Regions from separate parts of the Mesorhizobium sp. M1A.F.Ca.IN.022.07.1.1 genome, predicted to be linked through region 2. Evidence: riboswitches for the same ligand, from Rfam matches in the RefSeq annotation. Region 2 holds a riboswitch; the other holds the start of a gene.
What was found. A riboswitch is a leader RNA that binds a small molecule or an ion and turns the genes downstream of it on or off. The one in region 2 is predicted to bind cobalamin.
Positions count from the first base shown of each region.

Region 1 (3,202 bases), on a different contig from region 2:
GCGAGCCTTGCCAGTCTTTGCACCAGCGCGCTCATGTTCGCCGGGCCGCCTTCGCGGAAATAGCCGAGCAGGGCGTCGAGTTCGGCGCGCGGCAGGGTCGAGGCTTCGATCAGCCGCTGGTCCTCGTCATGGCTTTCGCCCGGCAGCAGCGCCAGCTTGATGCCGCGCTCGCGTGCGACCGCGGCGAGCTGGTCGGAGCCATAGCGCCACCAGTCGTAGCCGCCCAGGATGCGGACGAGGACCACCTTGGCGTGACGGGCAACGCTGTCGATCCAGAGGTCCACCGACATCGGATGGCGGAGATCGCGAAGTGCTGCCAGCCGCATCGACGGCAGCCGCGCGGCGTCGGCCTTCCACGCAGCGGCGAGGCCGGCGAGATCGCTGTCGGTGAAGGACAGGGCCACGACATCCGCAGGCGTCTGCCTGAGGTCGATCGGCTCGGCGAGATCGTCGAGCGAGGCGGATGTCGTGGTGAGGATGTGCATCGCGGTTCGGTCTTGCCTCAGCCGGCGAGGATACGCTCGATCGCCGGGCGGTTCAGCCCCTTGAGGCCGATGACGACGAGCCGCGATCGGCGGTCGTCGTCCGGCGTCCAGGCGCGGTCGTAATAGTGATTGACGCGCGGGCCGACGGCTTGGAGCAGCAGCCGCATCGGCTTGCCGCCCACCTCGACAAAGCCTTTGACGCGCAGAACGTTTTCCTGCTCGGCGGCGAGAGCGACGCGCTTTGCCAGCTCATCCGGACTGGCGATGGACGGGATATCGAGGACGAAGGAGTCGAAATCGTCATGCTCATGGTCGAGCTCGTCATCGTGATGGGTCTTGCGGTTCTCGATGTCGTCCTCGACGGCGAGGCCAAGACCGAGCAGCACCGACGGGTCGACCTTGCCCTGTGCGGTCGGCACGACCTTGACCGCGCGCGCCACGTGCTCGCCGATAACGGCATTGGCGCGGACTGAGCCCGCCGCGTCCATCAGATCGCTCTTCGACAGGATGATGAGGTCGGCGCAGGCGATCTGGTCCTCGAACACCTCTTCGACCGGATCATCGTGGTCGAGGGAATCGTCGGCGGCGCGCTGCGCCTGCAGGGCGTCCATGTCGGAGGCGACGCGGCCGTCGGCCAGCGCCGGACCGTCGACCACCGCGATGACGCCATCGACCGTGACGCGGCTCTTCACCGTCGGCCACTGGAAGGCCTGGACGAGCGGCTTCGGCAAAGCGAGGCCGGAGGTTTCGATCAGGATGTGGTCGACCTTCGGCGTGCGCGACAGGATCTGGTCGAGCGCCGGCACGAAATCGTCGGCGACGGTGCAGCAGATGCAGCCATTGGCGAGCTCGACGATATTTTCCTCTGGGCAGGTGTCGATGCCGCAGCCTTTCAGGATCTCGCCGTCGATGCCGACATCACCGAATTCGTTAACGATGATCGCCAGCCGCTTGCCCTTGGCGTTTTCGAGCAGGTTGCGGATCAGCGTGGTCTTGCCGGCGCCGAGAAAGCCGGTGACGACAGTGCAGGGAACACGGGAGAGGGATGCGGTCATGTCAGTCCTTCAGCAGGTCGAGGGGAGGGAGGCGGGCAACCAGGCCGCGCTTGAGGGAATCGGGCCGGCCTCGCCAGGGGATGAGGCCGTCGGTCGAGGTGGCAAAGAGCTTTGCGCCGGTGACGAGGTCGGCGCCGCTGGTCGTTTCCAGGTCACCGAAGACATAGCTCCAGCAGCCGTCGCGCAGCAGCGCCGCGCTCAGGCGGCGTTTGCAATTGCCGAGACACTCGACGGTGCGGATGCGGATTTTCTCGTCCGGCGCGGCGCGGCGCGCGTCTTCGGCAAGGAGGGCGCCGGCACGCGGATGCGCGTCCGAACCGGTCTCATCGCGGCAGGAGGAGCAGACGATGACGGTCACTTCCGATAGCGCGTCGCGAGGTTCGGACGAAATGTCCGCGGTATTAGCCGGAAAACTGACGTTGCGATCCAAAACAGGCTCCTTGCCCGGAAAACCCGCCGAGCGATCGGATTCTCATGTCTCAGACGGCAGGTCTCCTGGCTCGCGGGTCGTCGCCTTGCGCCGCCTTCCCGGGAACATCCCAGTGGTTTTCGGCTGAGGCTCGTCGCTCACAGTTGCGGGGACAGCCGCGGATTTGGGTTTTCCCGCACCGCATTCCCTCTTGGCTCCTCCCCTTGCCGGGAGGAGACCGTCTGCGGCGGATTTAGGCTTAGAGGTGCTCGCATGTCAACGCGCGGCTACGACACCGAAATGTCGGTCAACGCCGGCCCAAGGTCGCCGCCCGGCGTCACCTCGATGGTTTCCAAGCCGAGCCATGCCTGCATCTGTTTCAACTCATCGAAGAGCTGTGCGGCTGTTTCGGCGGGAGCGCCGGCTTCGGCAAAAGCCGCATGGACGCGCAGTACGCCGGCCGGGCGGTCGGCTCTCAGATCGACCCGGGCAACGATCCGGTCGCCGAGCAGGAAAGGCAGCACGTAGTAGCCGTACTGGCGCTTCTCGGCCGGCGTGTAGATCTCGATGCGGTAGCGGAAGCCGAAGAGTTTTTCCGTCCGGGTGCGTTCGAATACCACCGGATCGAAGGGCGCGAGCAGGGCGCGGGCCTCGATGCGGCGCGGAAAGCGGGCGTCCTTGTGGAGATAGGCGGGCTTGTCCCAGCCTTCGACCTTCACCGGCAGCAGTTCGCCCATCTCGACCAGTTCCTCGATCCTGGCTCTCGTATCGCCAGGCGCCAGGCGGAAATAGTCACGCAGATCGCCATAGGTTGCGATGCCATGGGCGCGGGCGGAAATGCGCAGCAATTCGCGATGCGCGTCCTCGACCGAGGGCACCGGCAGGTCGAGGATGGCCTGCGGCAGAACCCGCTCGGGCAGGTCGTAATAGCGCTCGAATCCTCGCCGGTAGGCGGTGGTGATGCGCCCGGCCCAGAACAGCCATTCGAAAGCGTGCTTGGCCTCGCTCCAGCCCCACCATCCGCCATTGCCCTTGTGGCCTTCGATGTCGGAGGCGGCGATCGGCCCGCGTTCCGCGACTTGCCCGTAGATCTCCTCGATCATCGCCTTGCGCTCGCGGCCCCATTTGGCGAGGCCGAGATACATTTCCTCGCCTTTCTCGGCCCGCTGCATGCGCCAGCGCATCAACGGATAGGTCTCGACGGGCAGGAAGGAAGCCTCATGGGCCCAGTATTCGAAGACGGTTCGCTTGCG
Region 1 is NZ_RZST01000114.1:6,705-9,906, reverse strand. Features, by position in the region: gene cobN (cobaltochelatase subunit CobN) at 1-485, opposite strand, end outside; gene cobW (cobalamin biosynthesis protein CobW) at 503-1,540, opposite strand; gene EOA75_RS15025 (DUF1636 family protein) at 1,542-1,970, opposite strand; cobalamin riboswitch at 2,008-2,207, opposite strand; gene EOA75_RS15020 (winged helix-turn-helix domain-containing protein) at 2,237-3,202, opposite strand, start outside.
Region 1: linked by a shared signal. The riboswitch ahead of EOA75_RS15025 (DUF1636 family protein) and the one ahead of bluB (5,6-dimethylbenzimidazole synthase) in region 2 are both predicted to bind cobalamin.

Region 2 (3,202 bases):
CGCCTCGACGGCGTGGTTGAAGGCATGCTCGTTGCGCTTGGACGGCTTGGTCGCGCCGCTCAGCTTGCGAACGAACTGCAGCGCCGCGTCATGGACCTCGTCGTCGGTCGCCGGCGGATCGAAGTTGAACAGGGTCTTGATGTTTCGGCACATGCTTTAACTCCTTACCTGCTTTCTGCCCGAACCGGTCTGACATTGTGCACCGAGGTGTGTTGAGATTCAGGTCAGACCGAGCCGAAAATGGCGGGTTCCGAGAACCGGACCGGAGCGTACTTGAAGGACGTGAGCACCGGAACCGCAGAAAGCCGCGTTTGCAGGCGGCCTCACCTGAATATCAATACACCTCACTCGGCGTCGAGCGGCTCCGTTCCAACCGGCTTGCCGTCGCGCGAGAGCCTGATCTTCTCGACCTTGTCCTCGGCGGCCTTGAGCAAGCGGTCGCAATGAGCCTTCAGCGCCTCGCCGCGCTCGTAGATCTTGATCGACTGGTCGAGCGGAACGTCGCCGCGCTCCAGATCATCGACGATCTTCTCCAGCGCGTCGAGCGCCTGTTCGAAGCTCATCGCCTTGACGTCTTGGTTAGCTTCATCAGCCATCATTCATCCCTTCATCAGCCGCCCGACATGGGCGGCGACCGAAAATGCCAATCCTTGCAGATCGTAACCGCCCTCCAGCAGGCTGACGAGCCGGTTGCCGCTGTGGCGCCCGGCGCGCTCCATCAGCTGGCCGGTCGCCCAGTCGAAATCGTCCTCGGTCAGGTTGATCGCGGCCAGCGGATCGCGATGGTGCGCATCGAAACCGGCGGAAATGATGATCAGATCCGGCTGGAAGGCGTCGATCGACGGCAGCACGCGCGACAGGAAGGCGTCGCGGAACGTGTCGCTGCCGGTGCTCGGCGCAAGCGGCGCGTTGACGATGTTGCCGGCGCCGGTCTCGCTCTTGGCACCGGTGCCCGGATAAAGCGGCATCTGGTGGGTCGAGCAATAGAGCACCGACGGATCGTCCCAGAAAATGTCCTGCGTGCCGTTGCCGTGATGCACATCCCAATCGACGATGGCGACGCGCTCGGCCAGATGCTTCTCCTGCGCATAACGGGCGGCGATCGCCGCGGTGTTGAACAGGCAAAAGCCCATCGCGGTCGCTTTTTCGGCGTGATGGCCGGGCGGACGCGCGGCAACGAAGACATTGGCGGCACGGCCCTCGAACACATCGTCGACGGCGGCGTTCGCCGCGCCGATCGCCGTCACCGCGGCCTGCCAGCTTTTCGGGCTGGCGCTGGTGTCGGCATCGATCGAGACGATCCCCGTCTCGGGAATCGCAGCGCGGACACGGCCGACGAAATCCTCCGGATGCGCGTAAAGGATAGTCGCCTCGTCGCCTTCCGGCGCCTCGACGCGGTCGAGGGCCGAAAAAGCCTCGTCGTCGAGCACGCGCTCGATGGCGCGCAAACGGTCGGGGCGCTCGGGGTGGCCGGGCGGCGTGAGGTGTTCCAGGAATACCGGATGAGTGTAAAGACGAGTGGTCATGGCGCCTAATCTAGGCACCTGTCGCACGGATAGCCATGTTTCAGCGCCGAATGATTGGGGAAATCGCGCCCAATCGTGTCGCTGGCGGCATTGGCCCGGCTTCGGCTTCGCGATAAGGTCGCGTCGCTGCCTGGTGCCCGCAACGCGGGAGAATCGGGAACACGGTTGAAATCCGTGGCGTGCCCAACGCTGTGAGGGGGACCGCGCCGGCAAACGCCACTGTCCCAGACGGGAAGGCGCCGGATGCGGGTCGATCCCGAGCCAGAAGACCGGCCCGGCAGACATGGTCATCCGCATGGTCAGGCGGAGGACTGCTTATCGCAAGGGGACAAGCGATGCAGGCACGAACAGCCGCCGCCGGCGGCGATGACTTTGACCAATTGGCGCGCGACGCCGTCTACCGGGCCATGTTCACCCGGCGCGACGTGCGCAGCCATTTCCTTGCCGACGATCTCGACGACAGCGTTTTGGCGCGGCTGCTCACCGCGGCACACCACGCGCCGTCGGTCGGCTACATGCAGCCCTGGAACTTCATCATCATCCGGGACGCCACAAGGCGGCGGCAGGTGCGCGACCTGTTTTTGGCCGCGCGCGAACAGGAACTGCCGGCGATCGAGGCGGACCGGCAGGCGCTCTACCGCAAGCTGAAGCTCGAGGGCATCTGCGAAAGCGCGCTCAACCTGTGCATCACCTGCGACCGCCAGCGCTCGAAGAACTCGCCGCTCGGGCGCTGGCACAATCCGGAGATGGACCTCTACAGCACCGTCTGCGCGGTGCAGAATTTCTGGCTCGCGGCGCGGGCGGAAGGCGTCGGGGTCGGCTGGGTGAGCATCATCGAGCCCGAAGCGCTGAAGCGACTGCTGTCGATCCCCGAGCACGTCACGCCGATCGCCTATCTCTGCGTCGGCCGCGTCTCGGAATTCGCGCCAAGGCCCGACCTCGAAGCGCATGGCTGGGGCAAGCGCCTGCCGCTGCCCGAGCTGGTGATGAGCGAGACCTTTTGCGGCGCCGGCGAGGCGCCGCTCAAATCGGCGATCGCTCGTCTCGGAGAACGATTAAAGCCTTAGAACCGCTCGGCGTTCCATAGACCCGCACCAACCGCAACGCGCCATCGCGCTTCGCGTTTGCGCAATGGCGCATTGGCAGGCCTGACCGTCGTTGCCCGCTCTCAGAAAACCGGGGATTGTTCGCGCATCGCTTGACAACGTGACGGTTCTTCTTGGCGTGGTTGGGCCGGATCTCCGCACTCGCTTCCTCACTGCTAACCCTGTGCCAAGCGATGTCGTTCTCGGTCTTCAACGTCTGGTGAATTCACCGGCGTTCGGAATTAAATTCTGTCTTCTCATGTGAATAGGCAGATTGAGCTGGGCTTCGGCGCTTATTGTCGGGCGATAGATGAGACCCGGCGCGTTCCCATGAACTTTTTTGCAATAGATCGGTCCGCCGAACATGAGGGCGAAGCGGAATGGGAGCGCATCCGCGCAAAATACCCGCCGCAAGAACCATTCCTCAACTTGAACAACGCCGCGGTCAGTCCCCCACCGACTGTTGTCGAGGAAGCGACGGTTGACGCCTACCGCTTCATCAGTCGCAATCCCGACTACAATATGTGGAGCAAGCTCGACACAGCACTTCCTCATATCAAACGCGAGCTGGCGGAACTGATCGATTGCAGC
Region 2 is NZ_RZST01000032.1:19,886-23,087, reverse strand. Features, by position in the region: gene EOA75_RS06530 (DUF2277 domain-containing protein) at 1-153, opposite strand, end outside; gene EOA75_RS06525 (exodeoxyribonuclease VII small subunit) at 345-596, opposite strand; gene EOA75_RS06520 (histone deacetylase family protein) at 600-1,526, opposite strand; cobalamin riboswitch at 1,641-1,819, shown strand; gene bluB (5,6-dimethylbenzimidazole synthase) at 1,862-2,593, shown strand; gene EOA75_RS06510 (aminotransferase class V-fold PLP-dependent enzyme) at 2,942-3,202, shown strand, end outside.